Regions from separate parts of the Paenarthrobacter sp. YAF11_1 genome, predicted to be linked through region 1. Evidence: predicted binding sites of a transcription regulator. Region 1 holds the regulator's gene; each other region holds the start of a gene.

Region 1 (9,229 bases):
CCAGGAATTGCCGTGCGAGTGTCGACAGTAAGGATCCGCGTGTCTCCCATGGCCCGCACCGCACCGGTGCCCGCCGCAACAGATCCGGCCATCATCCGGAACTTCTGCATCATTGCCCACATCGACCACGGTAAATCGACCTTGGCCGACCGCATGCTGCAGTACACCGGCGTCGTTAGCAAACGCGACATGAAAGCCCAGTATCTGGACCGCATGGATATCGAACGTGAGCGCGGTATCACCATCAAGTCCCAGGCTGTCCGCATGCCGTGGGAACTCGATGGCAACAGCTACGCACTGAACATGATCGATACTCCCGGCCACGTTGACTTCACCTATGAGGTTTCCCGCTCGCTCGCCGCTTGTGAAGGCGCTGTGCTGCTGGTCGATGCGGCCCAGGGCATTGAGGCACAAACCCTTGCCAACCTGTACCTGGCAATGGAAAACAACCTCACCATCATTCCTGTGCTGAACAAGATCGACCTCCCGGCCGCCCAGCCTGAGAAGTACGCGGCAGAGCTTGCCAACCTCATTGGCGGCGACCCCGAGGACGTGCTCAAGGTCTCCGGTAAAACCGGTGTGGGTGTTGAGGCTCTGCTGGACAAAATTGTCCGCGACCTTCCTGCCCCTGTTGGCGATCCCAATGCGCCGGCACGCGCCATGATTTTCGACTCCGTCTATGACACGTACCGCGGCGTGGTTACCTACGTCCGCGTGGTGGACGGCATGCTCCACCCCCGCGAACGCATCCAGATGATGTCCACCCGTGCAACGCACGAGCTCCTGGAGATTGGTGTCAGCTCTCCGGAGCCCACTCCTTCCAAGGGCTTGGGCGTCGGCGAGGTGGGGTACCTGATCACCGGCGTGAAGGACGTTCGTCAGTCGAAGGTTGGCGATACTGTCACCAACCTGGCCAAGCCTGCCTCGGAGTCGCTCAGCGGCTACGCCGACGCCAAGCCGATGGTCTTCTCCGGTCTCTACCCGCTGGACGGAACGGACTACCCTGTCCTCCGCGACGCCCTCGAAAAGCTGATGCTTAACGATGCCGCTCTGGTTTACGAGCCCGAGACGTCCGCAGCACTGGGCTTCGGATTCCGCGTCGGGTTCCTCGGTTTGCTGCACCTGGAAATTACCCGTGAGCGCCTCGAACGTGAGTACAACCTGGACCTGATCTCGACGGCTCCTAACGTCGAATACGAGGTGACACTGGAGGACAAGAAGGTCATCCACGTCACGAACCCCAGCGAGTACCCCACGGGCAAGATCTCCGAGGTCCGCGAGCCCATGGTTTCCGCCACCATCCTGGCTCCCAACGAGTTTGTTGGATCCATCATGGAACTGTGCCAGAGCCGCCGTGGCCAAATGCGCGGCATGGACTACCTCTCCGAGGACCGCGTGGAGCTCCGTTACTGGATCCCTTTGGCGGAAATTGTGTTCGACTTCTTCGACCTCCTGAAGTCCAAAACCCGTGGCTACGCTTCGCTGGATTGGAAAGCAGACGGCGAGCAGGTTGCAGACCTCGTCAAGGTGGACATCCTGCTGCAGGGTGAACAAGTGGATGCCTTCAGTGCCATCACCCACCGCGACAAGGCCTACGCCTACGGCGTGATGATGACCGGCAAGCTCCGTGAGCTCATCCCGAGGCAGCAGTTCGAGGTGCCCATCCAGGCAGCCATCGGATCGCGCATCATTGCCCGTGAGAGCATCCGGGCCATCCGCAAGGACGTTCTTGCCAAGTGCTACGGCGGTGACATCACCCGTAAGCGCAAACTGCTGGAAAAGCAGAAGGAAGGCAAGAAGCGCATGAAGATGGTGGGTCGCGTGGAGGTTCCCCAGGAAGCATTCATCGCAGCCCTGACCACCGACGAGTCCAAGGACAAGGCCAAGAAGTAAATGCCCAGCGTCCTACCTTTGGGCGATCCGGCACCTGCGGACGGAGTACTTCCCCCGCAGGTGCTGGACGGCGTGGAGCACCGTAACTTCGGGCTCTACGTCCATATCCCGTTTTGTGCCGTTCGCTGCGGCTACTGTGACTTCAATACCTACACGGCGACCGAGCTTGGCGGCGGGGCCTCCCAGGATGCCTACGCCACAACCGCGGTGTCCGAGCTCGACTTTGCGGCGCTGGCATTGGATGCCTCCGGGCTGCCCCGACGGCGCATGAGTACAGTCTTCTTTGGAGGCGGTACGCCCACGCTCCTCCCCGCGGAAGACCTGGCACGAATCCTGCGGGCCGCCGTGGACCACTGGGGACTTGAGCCCGGCGCCGAGGTCACCACCGAAGCCAATCCCGATTCCGTCACCCCCGAGTCCCTGAAAGTGCTGGCTGACGCCGGATTCACCAGGGTTTCCTTCGGCATGCAATCGGCCGTCCCGCACGTTCTGAAGGTCTTGGACCGCACCCACACCCCCAGTCGAGTGCCGCTTGTGGTCCAGTGGGCCCGTGAGGCCGGACTCGCGGTGAGCCTGGACCTCATTTACGGTACGCCGGGGGAGTCCATGGCGGACTGGCGGTTATCCCTTGAGACAGCACTGTCCTACGAGCCCGATCACATCAGCGCCTACGCATTGATCGTGGAAGATGGCACCAAGCTGGCGGCCCAGATCCGCCGCGGTGAAGTGCCCGGAATTGACGACGACGATCACGCGGCCAAATACGAATTGGCCGATTCGTTGATCTCCGAAGCTGGTTTGAACTGGTACGAGGTCAGCAACTGGTCCCGGACATCCGATCAAGCGTGCCGGCACAATCTGGCCTACTGGCGGGGCGATGACTGGTGGGGCGTCGGCCCCGGTGCGCACTCCCACGTAGGAGGTGTCCGGTGGTGGAACGTCAAGCACCCCACAGCGTACGCAGGACGGTTGGGCGCAGGAAGCTCACCGGCGGCGGGCCGGGAAACCCTGGACGCCGAAACCCGGGAAGTCGAGCGCATCATGCTGGAAGCACGGCTCGGTACAGGCCTTGAAGTGGATGCTTTGGACGCGTTTGGCCGCCATGCAATGGCAGGGCTGATCGCCGACCAACTGGTTGATCCTGCGCAGGCGTTCAAAGGCCGGCTGATCCTTACGCTGAAGGGCCGGCTGCTGGCTGACGCCGTAGTCCGGAGGATTCTCCCCGACTAACCACACGTCCGCTTGAAAAGCGGGGGGAGGGTTACTTGATCCAGCGCAGGTTGAGCTTGTAGCGGTGCGGCTGGCCGTGGTTGACGCGGATTCCGGCCGAGACAGAGAAGCATGTCAGGGCTACCCAGATGCCAGTGGCGATCACGGCAAAGACGTTGCCTACTACCGGCAGCAGAACCAGGATGTTGGCCAGAACCGCAGCGATGGTGGGAGGCAGCGTAAAGTTCAGTGCTTCCTTGGATTCCTGTGCCGTGAAAGGTCCGCGGTCACGGAAGATCAAGTAGATCAGGAGCGATGGCAGGCATCCCAGAATGCCGCCAAAGTGTGCCAAGGTAGCCCACTGCCTGTCCTCGCTGGCGGTCAGTGGCAGCGCATTTGCAGGCGCGCCATGGTACTGGGGCTGGCCTGCGGCGCTGCCCGGTTCTTCAGGAGCGTTCTCTGCCACGGTGTGTTCCCTTTGCTGTAAAGATGGTGCGGTGTTGCTGTCCCAGAATACCGGCCCCGGCAGGCTTCCCGGGACAAGCGCCACGATGACACGTCAGTTGCTGCTGCTTTGAGGGCAATGGTCAGGGAACTGTGAGGAAATCGATGACTTCCTCCACGCGGCCCAGCAGCGAAGCTTCGAGGTCGGCGTAGCTGCGAACCGCTCCGAGAAGCCGTTGCCAGCCCAGTCCTATGTCCTCCGCGGTCTCGTGGGGCCACCCGAAGGCGGTAAGAATCCCGGTCTTCCAGTCGGTGCCGCGGGGCACGGACGGCCAAGCCTCAATTCCCAGGACTTTGGGCCTGATGGCCTGCCAGACATCGATATAGGGGTGTCCGACGATCAGGACATTTCCCGCGGCTCCAGGCACAGTCATGGCATCAGCTGCGATGCGGGACTCTTTGGAGCCGGCCACGAGGTGGTCCACCAGGATGCCGAGGCGCCGGCCGGGACCGGGGTTGAAGGCGGATATTACCGACTTGAGGTCATCGACTCCGTGCAGGGGCTCCACCACAATGCCCTCGACGCGGAGATCGTCGCCCCAGACTTTCTCGACGAGTTCGGCGTCGTGTTTTCCTTCCACCCAAATGCGGCTGGCTTTGGCCACCTGGGCGCGTTGACCTTGAACCTTCACCGAACCTGATGCCGTGCGCCCCGCCTGAACGGCCGGCGTCGGTTGCCGTGGGGCCGGGGGCATCAACCGGATGGGCTGCCCCTCGAGCAGGAAGCCAAATCCGAGTTGGAACGACTTCGTCTTCCCCCGTCTGTCCTCAAGGGACACAATGTGCATGCCGCCGGTTTTCTCGACCCGGGTGACTTCGCCCACCCAGCCTGACTGGACGTCTTCGAGGACCATCCCGCGTTGGACGGCAACCTCCGGCAGTTGCCGTTTGGCCGGAGCTGACAGATCCTGCGGACCCCACGTGTCGAAAGCCAAGGAGTTCCTACCTTTGTGCTGGGTTGTATAGTGCAGTGCTGATTTGCGCTGGGTTGGGACGGGAAAGTTCAATGCTAGCAACGGGGTGGCTCATACTAGACTGGTTAGCACTTGGGCATGTTGAGTGCTAAGTGGACCCGGTCCCAGAGACCACGGCAGTCGTCAGGAGGTGGAGCAATGAGTGAGCCGCGCAAGTTGGAAGTGCTGCGTGCCATCGTTGAAGATTACGTGCATTCTCGGGAGCCTGTTGGATCGAAGGCCCTTGTTGAACGGCACCATCTCGGTGTTTCAAGCGCCACCATCCGTAACGACATGGCCGTTTTGGAAGAAGAAGGCCTCATTGCAGCGCCGCACACCAGTGCCGGTCGTATTCCCACCGACAAGGGCTATCGCCTGTTCGTCGATCGCATCTCCCAGGTCAAGCCCCTTTCGGCCGCCGAGCGGCGGGCCATCCATTCGTTGCTTGAAGGCCCTGATGATGTCGACGACATCCTGGAGCGCACCGTAAGGCTCCTGTCGCAACTGACCAACCAGGTCGCCGTCGTGCAGTATCCACACTCGAACCGCGCTCTGGTACGGCACGTTGAGTTCGTCCTGTTGGCGCCACAACAGGTTTTGGTGGTGCTGATTGCCGATACCGGCAGCGTCGGCCAGAAGGTCATCGATGCTGGTTCGGACGTGGGCGACGACGCTTTGATGCGACTGAGATCCCGCTTCCTGGGCAGCATCGCAGGGACACAACTGGCCCTGTTGCCGCAGGTGCTTCCGTCGGTGATTGCCCTGTGCCCGCCGGAGCTTCGGGGACTGGCCCACACATTGGCCAACGGGCTGCAGGCCCTGAGTGACAACAGCCGCGAAGAACGCATCCTCATGGCCGGTACGGCCAACCTCGCCAGGTCCAACGTGGACTTCCCCTTGAGCATTGGCCCGGTGCTGGAAGCTCTTGAGGAACAAGTTGTCATGCTCCGGTTGTTATCAGACATGGGGGATGACCCCCGTGGCGTCACCGTGAGTATCGGCCGGGAAAATCCCTACGACGGATTGGCAGAAGCTTCCGTTGTCGCCACCGGGTACGGCTCCGGCGCCAAGGTGGGGATTCTGGGGCCAACCCGCATGGATTATCCAACGACCATGGCCGCAGTCCGGGCCGTGGCCCGTTACCTTTCACGCATTCTTGGCGGCTGAAGGCCGTCCCGAAGAAACATCCGCAGTACAACAAGGAAGAGATACCGACTTTGAGCAGCCACTATGACGTTTTGGGAGTCTCGCCGGAAGCCACCGGGGAAGAGATCAAAAAGGCGTACCGCAAGTTGGCGCGGAAACTCCACCCGGACGTAAACCCAGGTGAAGATGTCGCGGAACAGTTCAAGGCCGTGACCCATGCTTATGAGGTCCTGTCCGATCCCCAGAAGCGCCGCGTCTACGATGCCACCGGCAACGAGAATGGAACGGACAACGGGTTTGGTGGCGGATATTCCGGCCAGGGCTTCGCGTTCCAGGACATTTTCGATACGTTCTTTGGTGGTGGCGGCGGTCACGGTGGGCCGGCCTCCCGTGTGCGACGCGGCCAGGACGCACTCATCAGCGTCCGCATCGACCTTAAGGACGCCGTTTTCGGTGTCAACAAGAAGCTTGAAGTGGACACGGCCGTGACCTGCCCCACCTGTGACGGCAGCTGCTGCCGCCCGGGCACCCATCCGGAACGTTGTGACATCTGTGGTGGCAGTGGCCAGGTCCAGCGGGCTGTCCGCTCCATCCTCGGCCAAGTTATGACTGCCGCCCCTTGCGGTTCCTGTGAGGGCTTCGGCACGGTCATCAAGGACCCCTGCAATGAGTGCAACGGCCAAGGCCGCATCCGCAGCCGTCGTTCGCTGACCATCAAGGTTCCTGCCGGTGTTGCCACCGGTACTCGCATCCAGTTGTCCGGCCAGGGTGAAGCAGGGCCCGCAGGCGGCCCGTCCGGCGACCTCTACGTGGAGATCCGTGTCAACAACGATTCCATGTTCATGCGCGAAGGCGACGACCTCCACGCCACCCTCAGCGTGCCCATGACGGCCGCGGCGCTGGGTACGGAGTTGCAGCTGGATACCTTCGACGGCGCACAGGACATTGACGTGAAGGCCGGAACCCAGTCAGGCGAGATCATCACCCTCCGGGGCCTGGGTGTCACGCACCTGCGTGGTTACGGCCGCGGCGACCTCAAGGTACACCTCCACGTTGAAACGCCGAGCAAGCTGGATCCGGCGCAGGAAGAATTGTTGCAGCAGCTCGCCAAGCTTCGCGGGGAGCAGTTCACCGAAGGAAAGCTCGTGGCCAGCGGCGGGATGTTCGCCAAGCTTCGGGACAAGCTCGGTAACCTGTAGCGGTGAGCAACCCCGTTTTCTTCACCTCGGCCGGCAGCCTTGGCGATGTCGGCGCCGGCGGTACCTTCGTGCTGGAAGGTCCGGAAGCGCGGCACGCGGTTACGGTCAAGCGACTTGTGGTGGGAGAGCCAGTCGACATAGCCGATGGGGCCGGCGCGCGGTTGACCGGCACGGTCGCCGAGGCCGGGCCCGCGGGCCTGATTGTCACTGCCTCCGACGTTGTCTTTGAAGACCTGCCGGACGTCCGCTTGGTGCTGGTCCAGGCCCTGGCCAAGGGCGACCGTGACGAACTTGCCATCGAGACAGCCACGGAACTCGGAATTGATGCTGTGCTTCCGTGGCAGTCGGAGCGTTCCATTGTTCGATGGAAGGGCGATCGCGCCGCAAAGGCCCACGCCAAGTGGGAGTCCGTGGTCACCGCTGCCGCCAAGCAGGCCCGGCGGGCGTGGATTCCTGAGGTGAGGTCCATGGTGGACACTGGGTCCTTGGCGAACGCTGTTGCCCAAGCTGACCTTGCCATCATCCTGCATGAAGACGCGAAGAATCCCTTGCGGACCGTCCTTGAGGAGTTGGCGGCAGCGGCAACCAACGCCAGCGCTCCCCGCGAGGTGCTGCTGATTGTGGGCCCCGAAGGCGGGATCTCACCCCGCGAAGTAACGCGGCTTAGTGATGCCGGCGCCGTGACGGCACTCTTGGGGCACCATGTCTTGAGGTCCTCGACGGCAGGACCGGCCGCCGTCGTTCTTGCCAGCGACATCCTGGGACGCTGGTAGGAGCGGCCTTGGGCCGCATCCGGCCCCGGGCAGCTACCCGACCCTGAACAGGCGGGTGTCGGTGCTGGTCGCGATGGCGTTGCCCGCGTTGTCTACTTGGGAGACGCGTACCTCGTACTGGCCGGCTTTCAACGTGGCACCAAAGGTGAACAGGCCATACTGCCCGGGTTCGCCGGTGGCTTGCGTTTGGCCCGTGAGAAGGCTGGCCTTTTCGCCCTTGCCGTTGTCCTGCAGGACCTGCCAGGCGATGGGCTTGGAGCTGTCAGTGCTTCGACCGTTGAACTTGACCAGTCCGGTGGGCAGGGTGGTGTCTTCCTGCGGATCGATGATCCAGAGCGGGGCAACCAGGGAAGCGTCGCGCGTCATTGGTTCCCCCAGCTGCACTTGCCCGAACGCCATATAGTCCTTGTGGCCATCGACCAGGATGACTACTTGGATCTGCTGGCCTGAATTGATGAGCCCTGAGGACGAGGCTGCGGCGGTCGCCGTGTAGACGAGTTGCTGCACTGCCCGCTGCGCCATGCCGGCGTCCAGGTTCGAGTTGAAAGCATCGCGGGAAATATCGACTGTGATGACGTTTTTGCCCGAAATGGAGGTGGCCAGGCTGGCGGGTTCCTGCCAGGGTGTGAAGAAGTCATGATCCAACGGCTTTTCCGCCATCATGATCCTCAGCGCTGTGGTCACAGGATTTCCGTCGCCGGAGATATCCCTGAACTCGCGGTAGAGGTAGACCTCTTCCTTGCTCCGTCCAATCCAGTAGACCGGGATCTTGGTGGAGGCCTGGGTGGTTTCGAGCGGGGCGTTGCTGGCCGGGGCTTCCTGGACGGTCAGCGGCGGCGGAGTGGAGGTGGCCTGGGTGCCACCGCCGTTGGCGATGCAACCGGTCAGGAGGAGGACAGCGAGCATAGCCGGCACGGCAACAGCGGACTTGGTCCGCTTGTTCGCGCCATGAACGTTGCTGGCTGTTTTCTTGATGGTTTTCCTGTCCTGCCCTGCATGGTTTGGCAGCCATTTGTTGGCTGGCGTGCGGGGTTCAGTTTCCACCCGCTATGCCAGCTTGGCACATCGTCGACGGCGGTCGGCCGGGTTTCCGGGGGAGGCCGCCAACTGAAACATGATTGATACCGGCTTGATGCCGAGTTGAGACAAAATGTCCGTACCGGCCCCGGGTGCCCAATGAGGCTGCCGGGAGAGGTCCATCAAAGGCCGGGCTGGCGTAGGATTGAAGACATTCCGGCATGAACGCGGGCAGTGTAAGCCCGCAGCTAATGTCGAATCGATGGCGTTATTATCGACCAACCGGAGGAGAAAAGGCCTGAGGGCCAGCACTATGAGTGAATCTTTGAACGGGCGGCTCAGGACCGGAAACGGCAACCAGCCGCCCAACGAGTTCCCGCACACTTTACCGGGCACGCGCACGGAAGTCGTCACCTTCGACAACTCCGACCAGATGGTTCACTCGTTGGGCAGCCATGACGAAGCCTTGAGGTACATCGAGGAACAGTTCCAGGACGTCAACTTCCATGTCCGCGGCAACGAGCTCTCCATGACC
Region 2 (10,914 bases), on a different contig from region 1:
CCCCTCGGAAAGATAAGTACGACGGCGGGCGGCCGGGTTCCGTGCATGCCCACCCCCGCCGAGGGGCGACGTCTCGGCACTTTGGAGCTCGCTTAGTCCCGAGAGCTAACCCCTCGCGAAGAAAGTACGACGGCGGGCACGTCACCAAGGCGGCAGCAGCTCGGGTGTTGCGCAGACCTAGGCCGGCCGCTCCGACACGATGTGCGATGCCAAGCGGTTACGCAGCCACAGCTCCGGTTCGGTTGGCTTGTGCTCAAGGGAGTAGAGCAGGTCCACACCTACCAGCCAGTCCGTGTGCTGGTATGCCTCTAGGCGGAGTTCCACCAATTCCCCGCTGGCCAGCTCTTGAACGATGAACTGCCTTGGAACGGTCGCCCACCCAAGACCGGCCCGGGTGAGTTCTACCAGCGGGCCGTAGTCAAAGATCTGCCACATCTGCGCGTTTCGCAGGTACTCACCCGTTGGATGGACATTGGCCTGATCGGCGTAGACCAAGCGCCGATGCTCCCGCAGATCCTCGAAGCTCACCAGATCGCGTCGCGCCAAGGGGTGCTCCCGGTGTGCCACATGCACCAAGATCAGGTTGCCCAAACGCCGAAAGGCAAGGGACCTGGGGTAGTTGGGGAGCGTGAAGCACACACCCATGGCTGTGGACCCGGCCAGTACGTAGTCGCTGATCGGACGTTGATCGGCCGGGTTCTGCACCACCAGATTGACGTGGGGGAACTGGGCCCCGAACTCCTGCAGCGGCTGCGAAATCATTCGCAAGGGAACGTTGACGCTGATGGTCATCGTGAGGGCCGTTCCCGCGGCGAAAGCGTCCGCTTGCAGTTCAAACGCCTTGGCACGTTCAATCACTGTTCGGGCATCCAGCGCCAGGCGCTGCCCAGCTTCCGTGACGGTGGGGATCCGGGTCGATCGGTCAAAGAGTTCCACTCCAATCTCGATCTCCAGTTGGGCGATTGCCCCCGACAGGGCTGACTGCGACCTGCCGAGCCGGCGGGCCGCCGCAGAAAAAGTCCCAGCCTCGCAGACGGTGACAAACGCTTCCAAGCGGTCCAGGGAGATATTCACGTCCACCTCTTCTATCGGAAAAACCGATGATAACCAGCTTGGCGCATCGGGAATATCGCAACTACGCTCCCCATTATGACGCAGACCACACCCGGTGACCTCGGGCTACAAGCTGCGACCATTCCCCAAACAGTCACGCACTTCAGCTGCAATGCACTCCCCACTGATGGAGTTTCCATGTCGTCAAAGACAATCCCCCACCGCCGTCCGGAGGACGAAAAGCTCAGCTTCGGACGAACACTGCTCTACGGTCTGCAACACATGCTCACTATGTACGGCAGCCTCATCGCCACACCTTTGGTCATCGCAGGCGCCGCCGGGCTTTCACCGGCCGAAAGCGGCTCTCTGATCACGGCATCCCTGCTCATGGGCGGCATCGCCACCCTCATTCAATCGCTGGGCATCCCCTTCTTCGGTTCACAGCTGCCGCTCGTTCAAGGTGTTTCATTTGCCGGAGTGGCCACCATGATCGTCATCATCAATGGAGGTGGAGGGCTTCCAGAGATATTCGGTGCCGTCATAGCGGCCTCCGCGATCGGCCTGGTGGTGGCACCGTTCTTCGCCCAGGTTGTCCGCTTCTTTCCGCCAGTGGTGACGGGCACGGTCATTACCACCATTGGCCTCACCCTCATGCCGGTCGCGGCGAACTGGGCCATGGGCGGCAACGCAGTAAGCACCGATTACGGCTCTGTAGACAACATCGGCCTGGCTGGGTTCACGCTCCTGATTGTGCTGCTGCTGTCTAAAGCAGGAGCCGGAATCGTCTCGCGCCTGTCCATACTGCTGGCGATGGTCCTCGGCACCATCGTCGCGTTGATCCTGGGTAAAACCGACTTCTCCGGGGTTGGCGATGGACCGATTTTCGCCTTTCCCATGCCCTTCGCCTTCGGTGCACCCGTTTTCGAAGTCGCAGGCATCATCGCCATGCTCATCGTCGTTTTGGTTACCCTGACCGAAACCACAGCAGACATCCTCGCCGTAGGACAGATCGTCGATACCAAGATCGATCGCAAGCGCATTGCTGATGGCCTGCGAGCGGATATGGCCTCCTCCATCATCTCGCCGATCTTTGGTTCATTTACGCAGACTGCATTTGCGCAGAATGTTGGACTCGTGGCCATCACGGGCATTAAATCCCGGTACGCAGTCGCCGCCAGCGGCGGCCTTCTAGTGGTCCTCGGTCTGCTGCCCATCCTCGGTCGGGTGGTGGCAGCAGTCCCGACGCCGGTCATCGGCGGTGCCGCTGTGGTTCTCTTCGGCACCATCGTGGCCGCTGGCATCCGCACGCTCTCAAAGGTGGACTATTCGAATTCGATGAACTTCATCGTGATGTCCGCTTCGATCGGCTTTGGCATGATCCCCATCGTGTCTCCCGGGTTTTACGACCAGTTCCCAGGCTGGTTTGCCATCATCTTCGGCTCTGGCATCAGCTCGGCCGCGATTCTGGCGATCGCTCTCAACATCCTTTTCAATCACGTCAAAATCGGGACGCCGCCGAACCCGTCCGTGTCTGCCCGGGGCACCGAGCACTTGGCGATGGACCACAACAATGAACTCACTGACAAGAAATCGGAGAAATCATGAAGACCACCATCTACCTGGCGGACCTCGTTCTGACCATGAATTCGGCCCGCGAAGTCGTTCCTTCGGGTGCCATCGCTGTTCAGGGCCAAAGAATTATCAAGGTGGGAGCCGGCCTCGATCTTGTCGCTGCCAATCCGGAGGCGAATGTCGTGAACCTGACCGGGCACGTGCTGATGCCCGGCCTCGTAAATTCCCACCACCATTCCGGCGTCCTCCGCGGCACTGCTGAGCACCTTCCGGTCTGGGAATGGCTGCGGCTTCACATCGACCCGATGCATCGTGTACTCCGGCCTGATGAGGCTGAGGCCGCTGCCTGGCTCTGTTATGCCGAGGGCCTCCTCTCCGGGACCACCACCGTCATCGACATGTGGCGATACATGGATGGCAGCGCTCGCGCCGCATCCGCCCTCGGCAACCGTCTGGTCAGTGTCAACTACGTGGGCGCGCATCCCGACCACGATTACTTCGACACGTTGGATGACAACGAGCGCATGCTGCGCGAATGGACGGGCGCCGCCGGTGGACGAATCACGCCGTGGGTGGGTCTTGAGCACCTGTTCTACGCTGACACGGCGGGCCGATCGCGTGCCATGGATCTTGCCCGCGAGTATGACACCGGCATTTACATGCACTGCTCCGAGTCGCAGGTGGAACTGCAGCAGTGGGACCGCGAGTTTGGCTTGCGCCCCATGATGGCCTTGGAGAAACTTGGATTCTTCGACGTTCCGCGGACCATGATCGCCCACGCTGTGTGGCTCGACAACGAGGAAGTCAGTCTGATCGCGGACAGAGGTGTGGGTGTCTCCCACAACCCCGTCAGCAACATGAAGCTCGCCAGCGGGATGGCGCCGGTGGCAGAGATGCTCGCGGCCGGCGTCAATGTGGGTATCGGCACGGACGGTGAGAAGGAGAACAACAATCTGGACATGTTCGAGGAAATGAAGGTGGCATCACTCCTGGGCAAACTGCGTGCCATGGATGCTGCCGCCATGGACTCCTGGACTGTTCTCGAAATGGCCACGACTGGGGGTGCTCGGGCGATCGGGCAGGCCGAGCACATCGGCTCCCTTGAACCCGGCAAACAAGCAGACTTCATTGCGGTGCGCACTGGAACTCCCCGAACGACGCCCTTCATTACCGAGGGCCCGTATGCCAACGTCCATCACAACCTCGTCCATGCGGTCCGCGGCAGCGACGTCACCACCACCGTGGTGGCCGGCGAAGTGGTGGTTCGTGATGGCCGCTTGTGCAACGCTGACCTCAGCGAAATTATTGACCGAGCTGCGGCGACCGTGCCGGGACTGTTCGCGCGGCGTCGTGAGTATCTCGACCGCGTCGGCGAGCCCCACGGCCTCTTCGTCTAATCCACACCAAGAGAAAAAGGTTTAGAAGTGATAAGCACTGAATACACCGGCACGTCCGGCCCGGTCAGCTCCGAACGGGACCTGGACTTCCTGCGCCAGGCCATAGCCCTTTCCCAGCAAGTCAAGGCTGAGGGCCGGCATCCATTCGGCGCCGTGGTGGTGGACGAACGTGGCACGGTGGTCAGCTCCAAGGGAAACAACTCCATGCCGCCGGAAGGCGACCCGACCCAGCACGCCGAACTCCGGGCTGCGGCGGAAGCATTTCGGAAGCTCAGCCCCGACCAACTGGCGCGATCAACGCTCTACTCGAGCGCGGAACCGTGTGCAATGTGCGCCGGAGCCGTCTATTGGACAGGAATCGGGCGGGTGGTCTACGGCCTCAGCGAGGAATCACTGCTGGGCATTACAGGCGACAACCCCGAAAACCCCACGCTCTCCCTTCCCTGTCGCGAAGTCTTCAGCCGCGGTCAGCGCCACATCTCCGTAGTGGGCCCTCTCCTTGAGGACGAAGCTGCTGAACCTCACAGGGACTTCTGGCAATAACCCCTAGGGTTAGCTCTCGGCACTTTGGAGCTCTCATACTGCCGAGAGCTAACCCCTCGCGAAGAAGTCCACACCCGACACATATTCCATGGCCTCCACGAACTTCGGATCGCCCATCCGCGCGTAAGCCTCCTCTTCGTTGAGCTCGGCGACCCGGCAGTGGATCCACCATAGATTCCCAAACGGATCCCGAACGCGGCCCACTTTTTCTCCCCAGAACATCTCCGTCATGTTCGTAACCGCTGTGGCACCGGCGGCGAGTGAGGCGGCGAAGGAGGCGTCGCCGTCGTCGACGTAAACGCGGAGGAAAGCCGGAGTCGGAGGCCAATCGGGGCGGGAGTCGAAGGCGAGGATGTTCGAGTCACCGATCTTCGCTTCAGCGTGCCCGATCGACCCATCCTCCATCGGGACACGGAACGCCTCCTTGGCGCCGAACGCGGCCGTGATGAAATCGAGGAGTTCCGGGGTGCTGCGCGAGATGATCCAGGGCTCAACGGATCGATATCCTGCCGGGATGGCAAGGACTCCTTCGGAGCGTGTCACCGCAGTCATCGCCTTGACCTCATCCGGGACCGGCGCATCCGGCTGACCGGTCATATGCCGTCGGAGGGATTCGACCGCGTATTCCATTCCTGCATCGTATTCCGGGGCATCCCAGCGGCGGGCTGCTTCGTCGTCAGAGACGTCCTCCATGTGCGACATGATCCACCAGACGTTCCCCAGCGGGTCCTGGATCCGGGCGCCACGGTCACCCCAGGCGCTGTTGTCGAGGACCGAAACCGCGGTGGCACCCGCGGCGAGGGCGGCGTGGAAGGCGGCATCGGCGTCGTGCGTGTAAAGGCGAAGGTACGACGGCGTGACGGGCCAGTGCGGTCGGCTGTCGAAAGCGAGGACTACTGAATCGCCGATCCGGGTCTCCGCATGCCCGATTGTCCCGTCCTCGCCGACAACGCGGTCGATCTCCTCCGCGCCGAACGCCGCTGTGAGGAACTCGAACAATGCGTTTGTGTCGCGGGTGATGAGCCAAGGACTGACGCTGGAATAGCCGGTAGGGACTGTGCTGATGCTCGGGCTTGTCGCGGTCATGACTGTGTCCTCTTCGTCGGGAGTTCAGTACTTTCAGGCTACGACTCATTGAGGTCAGGAACCGTCCGCAATTGTGACTCCATCCGCGCCGAGGGGCGACGTCCGGCACTTTGAGGCGTTCTTACTGCCGAAAGCCAACCCCTCAAGTGCGCGCCCGCTAGATCTGGGGTCCGTAGATGAACTCCTTCGCGTGGTTGACAGCCTTCTTGAAGGCGTCGTTCCTGAGCGTCACCTGCTCCCCTCTGGCCCCGGTACTGGGTTCCATAAACGTGGTGGGGCCGGGCCGGAGCATCCAGATGTCCCCAGCTGGCGGCAGGTAAAACACGCCGAAGGAGCGATGCTCGGGGTCGTCGGTCCAGATGGGCACCACGGCAACCGCAGCGCCGGTGTCCGGGTTGATCCACTGGGCTCGGGGCATCGGCTGTTCGTGGACCTCGGGGTCCAGGAATGGGGCTGTTCCCCTCCCCCAGCGTTTCTCCAACCGTTCGTAGAACGCGGGAATGATGTGGCCGTCGTAGGGACGCCAGGCACTCATGAATGGCTCCTTGGTGTTCTGGGGATTCGCGACGAAGGTTCCCAACGGGTTGGACTAAACGACAACGGCGGCTGCACCCGGTCCCCCTCGGCAGACGCAGCCGAAGGGGCACGTTCGCTCCGGTGAACCCTTACCTTCACCGGCGTTCCGGGCACCCGGACGGGTATGCCCGAGCGCGCACGATCGTAAGCCGCCCGCTTCGCTGGGTCCGACAAAACGACGTACGCCTGCATGATGGCGTGCAGTTCCTGGAGGTCGGCCACGGAGGTGGTGTCGCCGTCGTCGACCTTTTGGCGTGTGTCCGGGTGGTGGGTCCGAAGCAGCGTGCGGTAGGCGCGCGTGATCTCGCGGGTCGTCGCGTCCGGCGAGACGTGGAGAGTGGCGTAGTGGTCAGGTTGGGTGCTCACTGCTGGTTCCGGTTTCTGCTGCGGATTTGGAGATGGCCCCCGGCTGAACCGGGGGCCATCACTCGGGAGACGACGTCGGGGGCCGCTTTTATGTGCGCTAATAAACGCTGTGACGTGGCGCGAAGCCTGCGCCCAACTATCCGCTGCGGCCGCTCCGTCGTTCCCGGTCCGGCGTCCGCTGGTCAGCCACCCCCGGGTGAGCCTTCCAGCGGACGGACGGGATCAGGCGTTAATTTCCTGCCTCTGCCCGTTGGAGGTGATTTCGATGCGGCGTGGCTTGGCCTTCTCGGCGACGGGGATCCGGAGAGTCAGGACACCGGCGTCGTAGTGGGCCTGGATGCCATCGGTATCGAGGGTGTCGCCCAGGATGAGTTGCCGGCTGAAGACGCCTTGAGGGCGTTCGGCGGCGATCATCTCGGTGTTCTCGCCCGCGGGCGACTTGCGCTCGGCCTTGACCGTGAGGACGTTCCGTTCAACATCCAGATCCACAGTCTCTGGATCGACCCCTGGCAAGTCGAAGGCTACAACGAATTGTCCGTCCTCCTGCCATGCATCCATCGGCATTCCGGCCGGGCGTGCTGTTGTGCCAAAAACCTGTTGGGCGAGCCTGTCGAATTCGCGGAACGGGTCAGTGCGCATCAGCATGTGGTTCTCACTCCTTTGATCTAGATGCTGATTCTGTTGTTCGTACCAGTCCTTCCGATCTGTGGTGGCTGGTATAGATTTTTTATAACACCAGTGAGAGAGTGGATGCAAGTATTTTTTCGGAAGATTTTTGGAGGGCTTTGATGGCAGCTTCGGATAGCGCGATTGCTGCTGAAGAGTACGACGGCGGACTGGCTGCTTCCCCGGCGGACGGCACCTCCGACAGTGGCCGGGACGCTCGCGGAGTCTATGCAATCTCGGTGGCGGCGGAACTCGTTGGCACGGGGCAGCAGAACATCAGGCAGTACGAGCGCAAAGGGCTGGTCACCCCGGAAAGGACCGACGGCGGTACCCGGCGCTACAGCGAGGACGACCTCACGACCCTTCGCAGGATCGGGGTGCTCCTGCATGAGGGGCTGAACCTGGCCGGGGTGAAGCTGGTGCTCGAGTTGGAGGTGGAGAACCGGGGGCTGACGGAGGACAACCGCGGGCTGGTTGACCACAACCGGGAGTTGCGGGCTGACAACAAGGGGCTGCGGAAGGATCTGAAGCGGGCCCGGGGTGGGGAACTCTAATAAGGCGCCTGCACAGTGGCCATTCGCGCACTAGAACGTGGCCGTCCCCCGAAGTGCGGCCACGTTCTAGTGCGAGTCAACTTGGGATTCTTTTGTTGCAACCTCGTGCTAGAAGGTCCATTCCCAACCGGTGCTACCGGACGTGAGGTGACTCTTAAAGATCAGTGTTCCGTGAGACTCAGGCACGTCCAGCGCAATTTTTCCGGTCACCTTCTCTGCGGGGCCAATACCCCGGCCGTTCTGGCTAATGCTCTCTTCGTCGGCCAAGCACATGTAAGCCCCTTGCGTGTTGAGGTCCCCGTTGAAGGTCGTCCCGTTTGTGCCGACGAATTTGAACATTCCGGCGTTCATGTCGAACTCGGAGTAACCCCCGCTGGGGTCAGCTAAAGCAGGGAAAGTCTCAATCGAGACGTCTAGGACTACAACGTGACCGTTCACCACTGGTTGCGGGTATGGGCCGGTGCAGGGAGCATCCGGCGTAATCGAATTGACGGTGAAGTTGACAATGCGCTCTGTGTCTTTGTTAGTAATTCCGGCCGACTTACCGACTTCTTTGATGAAGTTGCCCCGAGGCGACTTATCTGCAGCGGCCGTGGCACTCGGCGTAGTTGGAACCAAAGGTTCGACTGAAACGCTGGCGGCAGGGCTTGTGCTTGCTCCAGCGCAAGCAGAAAGGCTCAGTCCCAATGCAGCGGTCACAACCAGGACTGACATAGATCTTGTATTCATTTTTATAAACCCCATATGGTGCATGATGCGAATGATGTCTCGATATTCTCATGGGAGACGACTGGCAAATGACAGGCCGCGTGAATGTGACGAAATCCGATCGTTGGTACGGTGCCCGGTATATAGGGGCGACAATGCGCCAAAAGATTGCCGCCTACGTGTATTAACACCTAGAGGTGACAATGCGTCATATCGTCTGGATAGGTGCAGCAGGTCACTAAGAGATGTAGAAGGATGACGGGCCGCCTAGTTATGATGACAACGCTGACCGCCGATTGTTATGCACCCCTAAAGAATCGCCGTCATCCCGCCCCACCCCGTGCCAACGCGGGAAGCAGAAGGCCACGCCGAACCACCGGCACCGGAATACAGCCACAGCTCGCCGGCCGCGTTCCGCGCGAGGATGTCGGCTCGCCCGTCGCCGTCGAAATCGCCCGGGCCCACCAGGGAGTTCATGCCGTTCCACCCTTGGCCGGTGGCTTGTCGGGGCAGCCATCCGCTGATTCCAGTGGGCGGGTAGAGCCACAGGGTTCCCGCGCTGTCCCGGGCCACCAGGTCCGTAACGCCGTCGCCGTTGAAGTCATCAGCGCCGGTGATCTCAGACATGCCCGACCATCCGGACCCGACCCACATCCGAGGCAGCCAGCCGCCGTGGCCGTCGCCACGGTAGACCCACAGAGCGCCACCGCGGTCGCGGGCCACGACGTCACCAAAGCCATCGCCGAAGAAGTTGATGGGCTCGATGGCGCTCATTCCTTCCCAGCCGCTGCCCACCAGCACACGGGTTCCGAACCCGCCGGCACCGTTGCCGGGGTAGAACCACAGCAGTCCACCGCCGTCGCGGGCCATGACGTCGGCGGTGCCGTCGCCGTTGAAGTCGCCGGGGGCAACAAGAGCGTTCATGACGTTCCAGCCCTGCCCCGCTTGGACCCGCTGGAGCCATCCGCCGGACCCATTGCCGGGGTACAGCCACAGGACACCGGCAGCATCGCGAGCCAGCACGTCCGCGGCGCCATCACCGTTGAAGTCATTCTTGAGCGGGGCCGGTACAGTGCCGTCGATGACGGCGACGGAGGCGCTGCTGTTGTTGGCGACATAGACCTTGCCCGTCGCGGGGTTGACCGCGGCACCCAATGGATCTTGCCCCGTGAACACTGCTGATGCGGAGTTGTCACCATCAACCACGGTGACGCCCCGGCCGCTTAGCAACGCGTAAGCCTTGTTCCCGGCTGCGTTGACCACAATGTCCTTGATCCGGGACGGCGTTCTGAGCTCAGCTACTTGAGTTTGCGTGGCCCCGCTGATGACGTGCACAAACCCGTCAACGCCATCGCTGTCTCCAGCAACATAGACGGTGTTGGTCACAGGATTCACGGCCAGCTTGCCAACAAAGTTGTCGGTGGGAATCGCTGCCGTAACGGTGTCGGTCACACCATCGATCACGCGAACGCCCGCACCGTATCTCCCGAGCGTGGTGAAGTAGATCTTGTTGGTAGCCTCATTGATTGCCAGGTCAAGGATGCCGCCGGCTCCGATGGTGATGGTCGAGGTCACCACCCCGCCCGTCCCCAGGACACGGATGGTTCCACCGGACAGGATGTAGACCTTGCCGGTGGTCGTGTTCACAGCGATGTCCTGCGCACCCGCAGCGAGTGCCACCGATGAAGTTGTCAGGGCCGCGCCGTCGATCACTGTCACGCCGCTTTTGACGCCGACGTACGTCTTGTTGGTCACCGGGTTCACTGCCACTACCCCTGGGGAAGCGCCTACAGGCACCGATGTCACTGCTCTGGTGGCGCCGTCAACCACGGCCACAGCTCCGCCGATCTCGCTGACGTAAACCTTGTTGGTTGTTGGGTTCACGGCGACGTCCACGGGCATGTCACCTGTGTAGAGCTGACCGTCGGAGCTTCCGCCTGCCAGCACCTGAACTCCGTCGGATGAGACCACGTAGGCCTTGTTCGTCAGGGGGTTCACAGCGATTCGCCCCGGGCGTTCACCGACGGGCACGATGTCCGTAACAGCATCAGCCGCGGCCGGCGAGAGTGGCGAACCAACGGTTCCCAGCAACAGAGCCAGGCCCAAGCCGACGGCGACTGACCCCGCCGCTGCCCGACGCCGTCGTCGTACGTTTACTCCCCCAAGCGCGCGCGAACTATCCCCAGCAGCAACCATGGCAAAACCCCCAGAACTTTCGACGCCCAGCACGTCGGATACCGGAAGTCTACGCGGGCGCTCAGACAAAACAGAGAACCACCTGTTAACCAACTCTTCCTCTACAGGCCACCCGTTCTAACCCGCCCCGCCAACCGCCGCGACCACCGTGGAAGGCGTGAGGATCGCAATCGTCGCCGAATCATTCCTGCCATTGA
Region 3 (10,914 bases), on a different contig from region 1:
ACTGGAAACCCAAGAGCGGCGCGCACGCCACGGCAAGGCAGGCTGCGATGGCGATGGCCGAACGGCGGCGCTTGACCTCGGGCCACGTCCATTCCCGGAACGGCTTCTCCACATACTTGGTGGTCAGGAACGCCAGCACCAGCGACAGTGCGATGATGACCGTTCCAGACAGCCAACCTGCATGGTCCTTGCCGCTCCACGCCAGGGCGATCACCAGGATGGGCCAGTGCCACAAGTAAAGGGCATAGGAGTTGTCACCCAGCCGGACCAGGAATTTTGAACTCAGGATCCTGTCCACGCCCAAACGGCTCCCGGTCTGGCCCGCGGCAATCACGGCAACAGCGGCCAGCGTGGGCCACAAGGCAACAAACCCGGGGAATGCTGTCTGCACCTGCAGCAGGACGCCGCAGCTGAGCATGGCGGCCACGCCGATCCATCCCATGATGACGCGGATGGGTTTGGCGAAGTTCAACCCCGGGAGAATCAGCGCCAGCAACGTGCCCAAGGCGAACTCCCACAGGCGCGCAAACGTATCGAAGTACGCTACCGCCTGGTTGGTGGCCGTGAAGATGACGGAGTAGGTGAGGGAGAGGACAAAAATAATCGCAAAAACGTACGCGAGAGTGGCCCGGTACCTCAGGCTGAACCGGCGGCAAAGAACTGCGACGGTGGCGAAAATGACGGGCCAAAGGATGAACACCTGGCCCTGGATGGAGAGGGACCAGAAGTGCTGGAGCGGACTGGCGAGGCTGTGGTCGGTTGCGTAGTAATTCACCGCCAGGCCCTGCAGGAGCCAGTTTTCGAAGTAAAACAGTGAAGCCCACGCCTGGTGGACCACCTCTACCCACCTCGTGGGCGGAAGGAAGGCAAACGTCGCCGCGAGCGTGGCCAACAGAACCACCACGACGGCGGGAAGCAGCCGCCGGAACAGGTGCAGCCAGTGCCGCAAAAGGTCCATGGGCCGGCCCTGTTTATACCGGCCGGTGAACTGCAGCGTCATGAGGAAGGCAGAGATCAGGAGGAACACATCGACGCCGCCGGAAACCCGTCCGATCCAGATGTGGTAACTGACCACCATCAAGACGGCGAGGGACCTAAGACCTTGGATCTCGGGACGGAATTTCGACTTTGCAACGGGTCCGGAAGACCGCCTGCCGGCGCGGGCAGGGGCTGGGATCGTTGGCATAGTCACGTTAGGCAGTTCCTCAAAAGCTGTGGCACAAAGCATCAATCATACGCGGTTTGGTGGCCCCCACCCAGCCGGGACCGTCTGATGGACCGACTTCCGAGGGTCAATTAGTTCAGGCCCAGCTATGCATTTTCCCAGTCCCGCCGGTGCGTGGCCTGTGCTTGAATCACGGCCAAGCGCACGTGACGGAACTATCCTGGAGCCGGGCCGGAGGAAAGGAAACCCATGATCGTGCAGCTGCGCCTCTGCGTACCGGCAGAGATGTCCGACGCCGTCGTGAGGTGTTGCTCCGACCAGACCGGAGCCGCCGAGGTAGCCGTCCACGAAGGTGCTTCGGTGGTGCCACCCGGCGATGTCATCATCGTTCAAATCGCCCGGGAATCCGCGGAAGAACTGATCGAGCGGCTTCATGCCCTCAAGGTCCCGGACCTGGGCTCCATCTCCATATCGTCACCCGACCTGGTCTTGTCCAAGCGCGCTGACGACGCCGAGGCATCCGCTCCCGGTGAGTCGGCCGATTCCGTCATTTGGGACGAGGTGTCCAGACAAACCGGCGAGGACTCGAAACTGACATGGAGCTTCCTGGCATTTTTGGTGATTGCAACGCAGTTGGCGGCGATCGGCATTGTGACCGATTCCACGATCGCGATTGTGGGCGCAATGGTGGTGGGACCAGAGTTCGGACCGCTCGCCGCGTTGGCAGTGGGGCTGGTGGAACGGAAGTGGCGGTTGGTACGTGCCTCGTTGCTCGCGCTGGGCGTCGGTTTCCCGCTCGCCATGCTGGTCACGGCAGTTGCAGCGTGGCTCTCAGTGCCGCTCGGATTGTTTCCGGGCGACACGCTGGAGCGGGGATCAGCCGTAGAGTTCATCTACCACCCGGGTCCGTACTCACTGATAGTGGCCGCACTCGCTGGTGCGGCTGGAATGCTGTCCATGATCAGCCACCGTTCCTCGGCGCTGGTGGGTGTGTTCATTTCCGTCACGACTGTTCCGGCTGCAGGCTACGTTGCCGTTGCGTTGGTTCTGGGTGAATACAGCAAAGCGGCCGGATCAGCAATGCAGCTGGCACTCAACCTGGTGGGCATCGTGTCAGCTGCGGCTGGGGTTTTACTGTTCTACCGGCTCATCGGCAAGCGGGTTTCCTTGGCCCGGCGACCCTCCGGCTCCGGACGTCGCTCCGTTGCCAACCGGCGGGCCAGGTAGCGGGCATCCCGGCAGACCCCGGGAAGCGTTGCCGAGGCTGCCGCGAAGAGGAACTCCTGACCGATGAAGAACACTCCGGGAACATCGTTTGCCACTCCCCTGGTCTGCCTCGGTTCACCCTGTTCGTCGAAGACCGGCAGTTTCACCCACGAGTACTCCTCGTGATACCCCGTGCACCAAATAACGTTCGCGGCCTCCACCTTTGTCCCATCGTCCAGGACCGGTAAGCCTCCCGAAACGCCCGCCAGCCTTGGAACCAACCGCACCCCCGCGGCGGCCAGGTCCTTGGTCTTGGTCCGGATCAGTGGCGCCGCCATGGATTTGAACCCCGGGGCGGCCTTGCGTCCGATCGGCGTGTTGAGCGTTAGAACACGGACCCCCAGGAACTTCACTACTGGCAAGGCGAAACGAGCCGCTGCCCTGCCGTGCTTCATAGGCATTTCGCCGCTTGGCTTCCCTGCAAGAACGGTGGAATGCGACCCTCCAACGTCAAGGGCGATCTCCGCCCCCGAGTTTCCAAGCCCTACCACCAGCACTGTTCCCTCCCTCAACTGCCCCGGGTTCTTGTAGTCCTGGGAATGCAGCTGGACTATGTCCGGATCCAGCTCTCCTGCGAACGGGGGCCGTTTCGGAAGATGGTGCCCGCCGGTAGCAATCACCACGTTGCGCGTGCGCCAGAGCCGGTCCCCTGCCGCGACAACAAATCCCTCCCCCTCGGATCTGATGTCCTCAACATGGACACTGGACACGAACGGGAGGTCGAAACGACGCACATAGTCCTCCAGATAGTTGGCCAGTTGATCTTTCGTGGGGAAGGCAAGGCGGTCTCCGGGGAAAGGCCAGCCGGGAAGTCCGTCATATTTGGCCGGTGTGAACAGTTTGAGGGAGTCCCAGCGTTGACGCCAGGCATCCCCTGGCCTTCCATGCTGATCCAGAATGAGGAACTCCCGGCCTTCCTTGGCCAGCCAGTATGCGAGCGCGAGCCCGGCCTGGCCACCTCCCACGATGATGGTGTCCAGGTCAGTGTGCTGCTGGTCTGGGTGCTGCTTGTCTATGTACTTCCGGTCTGTGTCCGTGCGGGCTGGGTGCTGCTGCGACTCCATGGCTGGTTGTCCTTCCGTTCTTGGTTCTGCGGGGTCCTGATACAGCCAAGCTATGAGTCCAACCCCTCCCGTCGCGTCGGCAGAAAGACGCATCCAGTTCCACACGGCATGGGTATTTATGCGCAGTAGGTGAGAGTGGGATCGGCCGAACCACACGGGATCTGAGAGAGGGACCGGCCGAACCACACGGGACGTGAGATAGGGACCGGCCGAACCACACGGGACGTGAGAGAGGGTTCAGTGGATCAGGCCGTGCTCGAAGGCGTAGCTGGTTGCGGCTGACCTGGACGGTACCGCGAGCTTGGACAAAATGTTGCTTATGTGGCGTGCCACGGTCTTTTCGCTGAGGTACAGCTCCCGGGCGATGATCCGATTTGAATGTCCAGCGGCCACCAGCCGCAGGACTTCCATTTCCCTGCCCGTCAGCGACGACTGGCCGTGGGGCTTTTCGCCGGCGAGTTCCAGCACGTCCGCAACCGCTGGTGTTGCCCCGAGATCCGCGAAGTCGGCCTTGGCCGCGGCAAACTCCATGGCGGCCGAATCCGGGTCTCCCAGCAGTGCGCAAGCACGGCCGGCAAGCACCCTGCACCGGGCTGCCTGGTAGGGCGCCTCCAGGCTGTACCAGATCCGCCAGGCTCCCCGAGATTCGCGGAGGGCAGCCGTGGGGTCACCCTCGGCCAGCAAGACCTGCGCCGCCGCGTGCGAAGCGAGCGCCAACTCCAGGGGACGGCTGGCCGCCTGCAGGGCTCCGGATACGGCGTGCAGTGGCCCGGATAATTCGTCCAAAGCTGCCCTCGCCGCAGCCACGTCTCCCAAGGCGAGCTCAATCTCGACGACGGCGGGGAGCAATCGTCGACGATTGGCCGTGTCTGCTTCTGCCAAGGCACGCCGCATAGTGGCTTGCGCCTGGGACGCCCTGTGCTGCGCCAACTGAAGCAAGGCAATGCCGGGAACTGGCTCAAAACCTGTCCCGGCCGCAGTAGCGTAGGCTTTCGCAGCTTCGTCAAGGAATCCTTGCAGCCGCAGTACATCGCCTTGCTGGTACCAGGATCCGAACGTCGCGTCGGGGTCGCCCTTCCTGACCCGGCCTTCGGCGGCGCGCGCCACAGAGAGTGCCTCGTCCCATGCCCCATGCAGGATGAGCAGCTCGGCCCGGTACGCCTGGCATTGTCCGCTGAACATCACCATGTCCGGGCGTTCACCACACCAGCGTTCCAATGCTGAGGTCCACTCGTGGGCACGCCTTACATCATGCGAGAGGCGGCAACTGCCCAAGACTGCACAGTAGATGATGCCCGCTGGTATGGGCGAAACCTCCCCCGAGGTGACCGACACCATGACTTCGTCCAGGAGTTGGAGCCCGTCCTCCACGTTTCCCAGGGAGACACGTGAGGTACCTACACCGAGCTGCCCCAGCGCCTGAAGGTCTTTGTCATGGAAGGACTGGCCCAGTTCCAAGGCCCGGCTGAACATTTCATGGCCCGTCCCCGGGTTGCCGGATCGAAGCGCGCCCAGGGCAGCGGGAATGAGCAGGTACCCTTCGGCGGCGCATGGTCCGGCCATGCCGTCCAGCAGGTGCCTGGCGCGGGACAACCAGCCATTGCCCTGGGCATGCTCGCCCATGTCCATCAGGAACATAACCAGCCACGCGGCACAGCGGGCCGCACTGTCTGTATCCCCCATGGTCAGGAATTCGTCGTGGGCTCGCGCGAGGTACTCCACGCTCTGCGCGTTCAAGCCAAGCAGCATCGCCACGGAGGCGGCCAGCTCGATGTCCTGGGGAGGCAGGCCGCCCTCGGAATCGGCGCGGACGAGGCAATTCAGGGCATCGTTCCAGCGGCGCTCGTGAAATGCTGAGCGTCCCAGGTCCAAGTCTGTGTCCGGAGCTGTCATGGCTCACCTGCGGGTGGGTGGCGGCCCGGGTGATGCCCGTGCCGCAGCTTTTAGCGTCAGGTTACTGCCGTCGTCGAACGCTCACAATAGCTTGGGCAGGCATGCCTGCCGGCAGTCTCCATGACGCACGAAGCCCCGGCCACGCGAACGTGACCGGGGCTCCAATGAAACAGCCTGCTAGTGGCTGTGACCTGCGTGTGCGTCTTCGTCCTCAGCCGGCTTCTCGACAACCAGGGTCTCGGTGGTGAGAACCAGGGCAGCGATGGAAGCGGCGTTGCGGAGAGCCGAACGGGTGACCTTGACGGGGTCGATCACGCCAGCGGCGATCAGGTCCTCGTACTCGCCGGACTTGGCGTTGAAGCCGTGGTTGGCTTCCAGCTCGGACACCTTGGCAACGACAACGAAACCGTCGAAGCCGGCGTTCTGTGCGATCCAGCGCAGCGGCTGAACCAGGGCGCGGCGGACGATGCCCACAGCAGCTGCTGCGTCACCTTCCAGCGCCTTGACGGCCGGGGACTCGTCCAGTGCCTTGAGAGCGTGGATAAGAGCCGAACCGCCACCGGAAACGATTCCTTCTTCGAGGGCTGCACGCGTGGAGGAAACAGCGTCCTCGATGCGGTGCTTCTTTTCCTTCAGCTCAACCTCGGTGGCTGCGCCAACCTTGATCACGCCGATGCCGCCGGCCAGCTTGGCCAGGCGTTCCTGCAGCTTTTCCTTGTCCCAGTCGGAGTCCGTCCGGGTGAGCTCAGCACGCAGCTGTGCAACGCGGTCAGCCACGTCCTCAGCCGTGCCGGCGCCGTCAACGATGGTGGTGTTGTCCTTGGTCACCGTGATGCGGCGCGCGGTACCGAGTACCTCGAGGCCAACGGTGTCCAGGCTCAGGCCAAGGTCCGGGGAAACAACCTGGGCGCCCGTGAGCGTGGCGATGTCCTGGAGCATGGCCTTGCGGCGGTCGCCGAAGCCCGGAGCCTTGACGGCAACAACGTTGAGGGTGCCGCGGATGCGGTTGACGATCAGCGTCGAGAGGGCTTCGCCTTCGATGTCTTCAGCAATGATGAAGAGCGGCTTGTTGGCCTGCAGGGCCTTCTCCAACAGCGGCAGGAAGTCCTGCAGCGAGGAGATCTTGCCCTGGTTGATCAGGATGAGGGCGTCCTCGAGGACGGCTTCCTGGCGCTCTGCGTCGGTGACGAAGTACGGGGACAGGTAGCCCTTGTCGAACTGCATGCCTTCGGTAAGGACCAGTTCGGTCTGCGTGGTGGAGGACTCTTCAATGGTGATGACACCGTCCTTGCCAACCTTGCCGAACGCTTCGGCGAGGAGCTCGCCGACTTCGTCGCTCTGCGCGGAGATGGCTGCGACGCTGGCAACCTGGGTGCCTTCAACTTCGCGGGCGTTCTCCAGGAGGCGGGCTGCGACGGCTTCAACGGAAACCTCGATGCCGCGCTTGATCTCGCCCGGAGCGGCGCCGGCGGCAACGTTGCGCAGGCCTTCCTTGACCAGGGCCTGTGCAAGCACGGTGGCCGTGGTGGTTCCGTCGCCTGCGACGTCGTTGGTCTTGGTGGCTACTTCCTTGGCCAGCTGTGCGCCAAGGTTCTCGTAGGGGTCGTCAAGCTCAACTTCACGCGCGATGGTGACGCCATCGTTGGTGATCGTGGGAGCGCCCCACTTCTTGTCCAGCACGACGTTGCGGCCGCGCGGGCCAAGCGTCACCTTGACAGTGTTGGCGAGCTTGTCGATACCGGCCTCAAGAGACCGGCGGGCAGCATCGTTAAAAGCAAGCTGCTTTGCCATGGTTGTGTCCTTTCAAGACAGAAAACCCGCACCGCTGACGGTCGGAAATGATTTCCAACGCGACGGCGGTGCGGGGCTCCGGGAAGTTACTTTACGACGATCGCAAGGACGTCGCGGGCGGACAGAACGAGGTACTCGTTGCCGCCGGTCTTGACTTCGGTTCCACCGTACTTGGAGTAGATGACGACGTCGCCAACAGCTACGTCAACCGGTACGCGGTTGCCGTTGTCATCGAAGCGGCCGGGGCCGATTGCAACAACTTCGCCTTCCTGCGGCTTTTCCTGTGCGGAGTCCGGAATGACCAGGCCGGAAGCCGTGGTCTGCTCTGCTTCGAGCGGGCGAACAACAATACGATCCTCAAGAGGCTTAATCGAGACCGACACTCGGACTCTCCTTTTCATGAGCTGATTCATGGACTAAGAACTAGGGTGCCGGAGCGTACATCCGCCGTCGCGGTGCCGGAAGACGCTTGGCATTTATTAGCACCCTCCAGGGGAGAGTGCTAACTAGACTCTATGTAAATCGTTAGCACTCGGTCAAGGTGAGTGCCAGCATTTCGTCATGGGTGAACGCCGGTCACCGGCCCGTAAGGTCATCGAGGTCGTAGTCCTGGCCGTCGTCATCCTCGTCCAGCGGGGCATTGCCGCGGTTCCGGTACAGGAGTACGGCGGCCGCAACAGCAACGACGCCGGAAATCACCAGGGTGATAATCCCACCGGTGCGGGCGCCGCTGTAGAGCTCGCGGATGTCCCGCGCTTCGTCGGTGGCATCGTTGACGCTCTTGCCTGCGACGGAATAGGTGGCCGCGTTGAAGGAATCCAACGCGAAGATGATGATCAGCAAGCCGACGCAGACCACAGCGATCACGGCCCCCGCTATGAGGGCGGGTCGCGCGAACTTCAGCATGGTGGAGGGTTGCGGGGCTGCGGTGTCTTCCATGAAAACAACCCTATCGGGCTGATTCGCCCGTCACGTTGTCAAGTGCCGCGCCGTTAGGCTTGATTCCATGCCTCACGCACCGCAGGAACAGATCGCACCCTTGCTGACCACTGAAGGATGGGAACTCCTGGCCTCCTTGGGGCCCTACCGCGAGGCCGACGCTTTCAGCACCAACGCTGATCTCCGCAAAGCCGGCCACTCCGCCGAATTGGTGGCAGCAGTCCTGACGCAATCACGGCTGCGCACCCGCGCCGAGGCGAAGTTCGGCGAGTTCGCCCGGCAGATGCTGTTCACCCAGGCAGGCTTGGAGCAGGCCACACGGTTGAACGTTGCAGCCCGGCACGCAGAACGCTTCGCCAAGGCAGGCATTTCCCATGTGGCCGACCTCGGATGTGGCCTCGGCGCCGATTCCATGGCGATGGCGTCCATGGACATCTCAGTGACCGCCGTTGAGATGGATGAAACCACGGCTGCCTGCGCCACCATCAACCTCATCCCGTTCCCGCACGCCACCGTGGTGCACTCCGATGCCACATCCGTGGATCTGGACGGGATCGACGGCGTGTGGCTGGATCCTGCACGCCGGACGACGTCCACGTCGGGGACCAAGCGGATTTGGGACCCTGAGGCCTTCTCTCCTCCTTTGTCCTTCGTGGAGAAGCTGGCAGCTACCGGGCGCGCCGTCGGCGTCAAAATGGGGCCCGGCATCCCCCATGACTCCGTTCCCTCCGGCTGTGAGGCCCAATGGGTCTCGGTGGGCGGGGACGTCACCGAAGTGACCCTGTGGTTCAACGCCGTGGCCCGCCCCGGCGTGCGCCGGGCGGCCCTGGTCATTGGCAGCCAGGGCGCCGCTGAAATCACCAGCGGCGAGGACTTCGACGCCGGTCCGGCAGCCGCCGTCGGGCCTGTTGAAGGTTTCTTGTACGAACCGGACGGCGCGGTCATCCGCGCAGGCCTGGTGGCCGACATCGCCGAAAGGCTGGGCGGGCATCTGGTGGACGAGCACATCGCGTACATCTGCGCGCCGGAACTGCACGACACTCCTTTTGCCCGTGCCTACAAGGTCCTTGAGGTGATGCCCTACAACGTCAAGGCCCTCAAAGCCTGGGTGAAAAGCAAGGGGATCACCGTGCTGGACATCAAGAAGCGCGGCACGGCAGTGACTCCCGAAGAGCTGCGCAAGCAATTGCTTCCCGCCAAACCCTCAAAGGGGAAGGATGCAAAAACAGCCACCCTGGTCCTCACCAGGATCGGCGAGGAAAGAGTGGCTGTTGTGGTGGAGCCGGTCACGGCCTAGCACCTCAGCGGCGGGAGAACTCCGAGGCTTCGCGGACCTGCCCGGCACTGGGGCGCACGCCCGTATACAGCACGAATTGTTCTTCGGCCTGGATGGCGATGACCTCGGCCCCAGTGATGACCTTCTTGCCGGAGTTCCTGGCAGCGGTGATGAGCGGCGTCTCCGAAGGCAGCGCAACGACGTCGAACACCACCTGCGCAGCAGAGATTGTCTCGTCATCGAAGGATTGGGCCATTTCGTCCGCACCAGCCATCCCCAGCGGGGTGACGTTGATGATCAGGTCCGCTGTTGAGCCGTTGACATCGTCCTGCCAGCCGAATCCGTAGAGATCCGCAAGCGCCCGTCCTGTGGTCTCATTGCGGGCCACGATAGTGACGGCGGCGAACCCTGCGTCCCGGAGTGCTGCGGCTACGGCCTTGGCCATCCCGCCGGCACCCCTGAGAAGTACAGTGTGGCTGCTGGGAACCTGATGGTCCTTCAGGAGCCGGGCAATGGCGATGTAGTCCGTGTTGTAGGCGGTCAGGACGCCGTCGTTGTTGACGATGGTGTTCACCGAATCAATGGCCTGTGCCGACGGGTCCATCACATCAACCAGCGGGATGACCGCTTCTTTGTAAGGCATGGACACCGCGGCACCCCGGATGGGGAGGCCGCGGATGCCCGCTACCGCGAGGGTGATGTCAGCGGGGGCGAATGCCTTGTAAACAAAGTTCAGGCCGAGCAGATCGTAAAGATAATTGTGGAACCTGGTCCCGATATTGCTGGGCCGGGCCGCAAGCGAAATGCACAGGGACATGTCTTTGTTCAGGATTGGCATTCCCCCATTAAACGCCCTCTTGGTAGAGCCGTGTATTCACCGCACTTCTGAGACGTCCGTGGGTTAGCCCTGGCGAGCCTTCATCCGCGGGTTGTTCTTGTTGATGACGAAGGTGCGTCCCCGCCTGCGCACGATCTGCGCACCGGGGATCTTCTTGAGGGCACGCAGGGAATTCCTGACCTTCATGGTGTTTTCTCCTTTGATGTGGGTGCTGGCGTTTCGGATTAGAGGGCGTCGCTGAGTTCCAGGGGGTCGTCCCAGACGCCGGAGTCCAGTGTCATTTCGGCCTCCGTCAGTTGGCAGCCGTCCAGGAGCTCGCGGATTTCCGTGGGGTCGATGTCCTCGGAACGTCCGGTGATGGCAAGGACGGTGCCGCGGTCGCCGTGGTGTGGATGCCAGTCCAGGAACGCGTCGACGTCGGAGCCGGCCTTTCCGGTGGCCCCCTCGCCAGGGGCGGATCCTGCTGAGTCGGCGAGCCAGTTCCCGGTACTTTCGAGCCAGACCCTGGGTCCTATGCCTTGGACGGCGATCCGCCGTGTTGGCGCGGAGGCGATCCACAGCCGGCCGCGCAGCCAGTGCGTACCGATGGCCAGCTGTGGCAGCGCATCCCGGAAGCGTCCGGGATGAAGGGGACGGCCAGCCTTGTGGAGCACGGTCCGGAAGGGACCTGGCGTTTCGCTCA

What was found. Region 1 encodes HrcA, which represses chaperone genes, less so after heat shock. Its sites were predicted from a motif close to TTNGCACTCGNNNNNNNCGAGTGCNAA; they were not measured.
Region 2: a site for HrcA is predicted at 7,243-7,269, ahead of AB4Y77_RS05905 (Hsp20/alpha crystallin family protein). Genes of this name have one in related genera too.
Region 3: a site for HrcA is predicted at 7,705-7,731, ahead of groES (co-chaperone GroES). Genes of this name have one in related genera too.

Annotation. Positions count from the first base shown of each region.
Region 1 covers NZ_JBFRDF010000002.1:250,662-259,890, reverse strand. The annotation lists gene lepA (translation elongation factor 4) at 40-1,893, shown strand; gene hemW (radical SAM family heme chaperone HemW) at 1,894-3,123, shown strand; gene AB4Y77_RS05250 (DUF4870 domain-containing protein) at 3,155-3,568, opposite strand; gene AB4Y77_RS05245 (DUF3097 domain-containing protein) at 3,690-4,541, opposite strand; gene hrcA (heat-inducible transcriptional repressor HrcA) at 4,719-5,726, shown strand; gene dnaJ (molecular chaperone DnaJ) at 5,777-6,904, shown strand; gene AB4Y77_RS05230 (16S rRNA (uracil(1498)-N(3))-methyltransferase) at 6,907-7,677, shown strand; gene AB4Y77_RS05225 (GerMN domain-containing protein) at 7,711-8,583, opposite strand; gene AB4Y77_RS05220 (PhoH family protein) at 9,008-9,229, shown strand, end outside.
Region 2 covers NZ_JBFRDF010000003.1:71,351-82,264, reverse strand. The annotation lists gene AB4Y77_RS05940 (LysR family transcriptional regulator) at 178-1,074, opposite strand; gene AB4Y77_RS05935 (nucleobase:cation symporter-2 family protein) at 1,252-2,658, shown strand; gene AB4Y77_RS05930 (amidohydrolase family protein) at 2,655-4,022, shown strand; gene AB4Y77_RS05925 (nucleoside deaminase) at 4,050-4,565, shown strand; gene AB4Y77_RS05920 (VOC family protein) at 4,614-5,651, opposite strand; gene AB4Y77_RS05915 (hypothetical protein) at 5,809-6,186, opposite strand; gene AB4Y77_RS05910 (J domain-containing protein) at 6,183-6,593, opposite strand; gene AB4Y77_RS05905 (Hsp20/alpha crystallin family protein) at 6,816-7,238, opposite strand; gene AB4Y77_RS05900 (MerR family transcriptional regulator) at 7,382-7,813, shown strand; gene AB4Y77_RS05895 (hypothetical protein) at 7,922-8,527, opposite strand; gene AB4Y77_RS05890 (FG-GAP-like repeat-containing protein) at 8,831-10,717, opposite strand; gene AB4Y77_RS05885 (glycosyltransferase family 4 protein) at 10,875-10,914, shown strand, end outside.
Region 3 covers NZ_JBFRDF010000001.1:542,735-553,648, forward strand. The annotation lists gene AB4Y77_RS02665 (acyltransferase family protein) at 1-1,186, opposite strand, end outside; gene AB4Y77_RS02670 (DUF389 domain-containing protein) at 1,415-2,392, shown strand; gene AB4Y77_RS02675 (flavin-containing monooxygenase) at 2,305-3,495, opposite strand; gene AB4Y77_RS02680 (response regulator transcription factor) at 3,733-5,388, opposite strand; gene groL (chaperonin GroEL) at 5,566-7,179, opposite strand; gene groES (co-chaperone GroES) at 7,266-7,562, opposite strand; gene AB4Y77_RS02695 (hypothetical protein) at 7,756-8,118, opposite strand; gene AB4Y77_RS02700 (class I SAM-dependent methyltransferase) at 8,186-9,415, shown strand; gene AB4Y77_RS02705 (shikimate 5-dehydrogenase) at 9,420-10,232, opposite strand; gene ykgO (type B 50S ribosomal protein L36) at 10,296-10,418, opposite strand; gene AB4Y77_RS02715 (GTP-binding protein) at 10,457-10,914, opposite strand, start outside.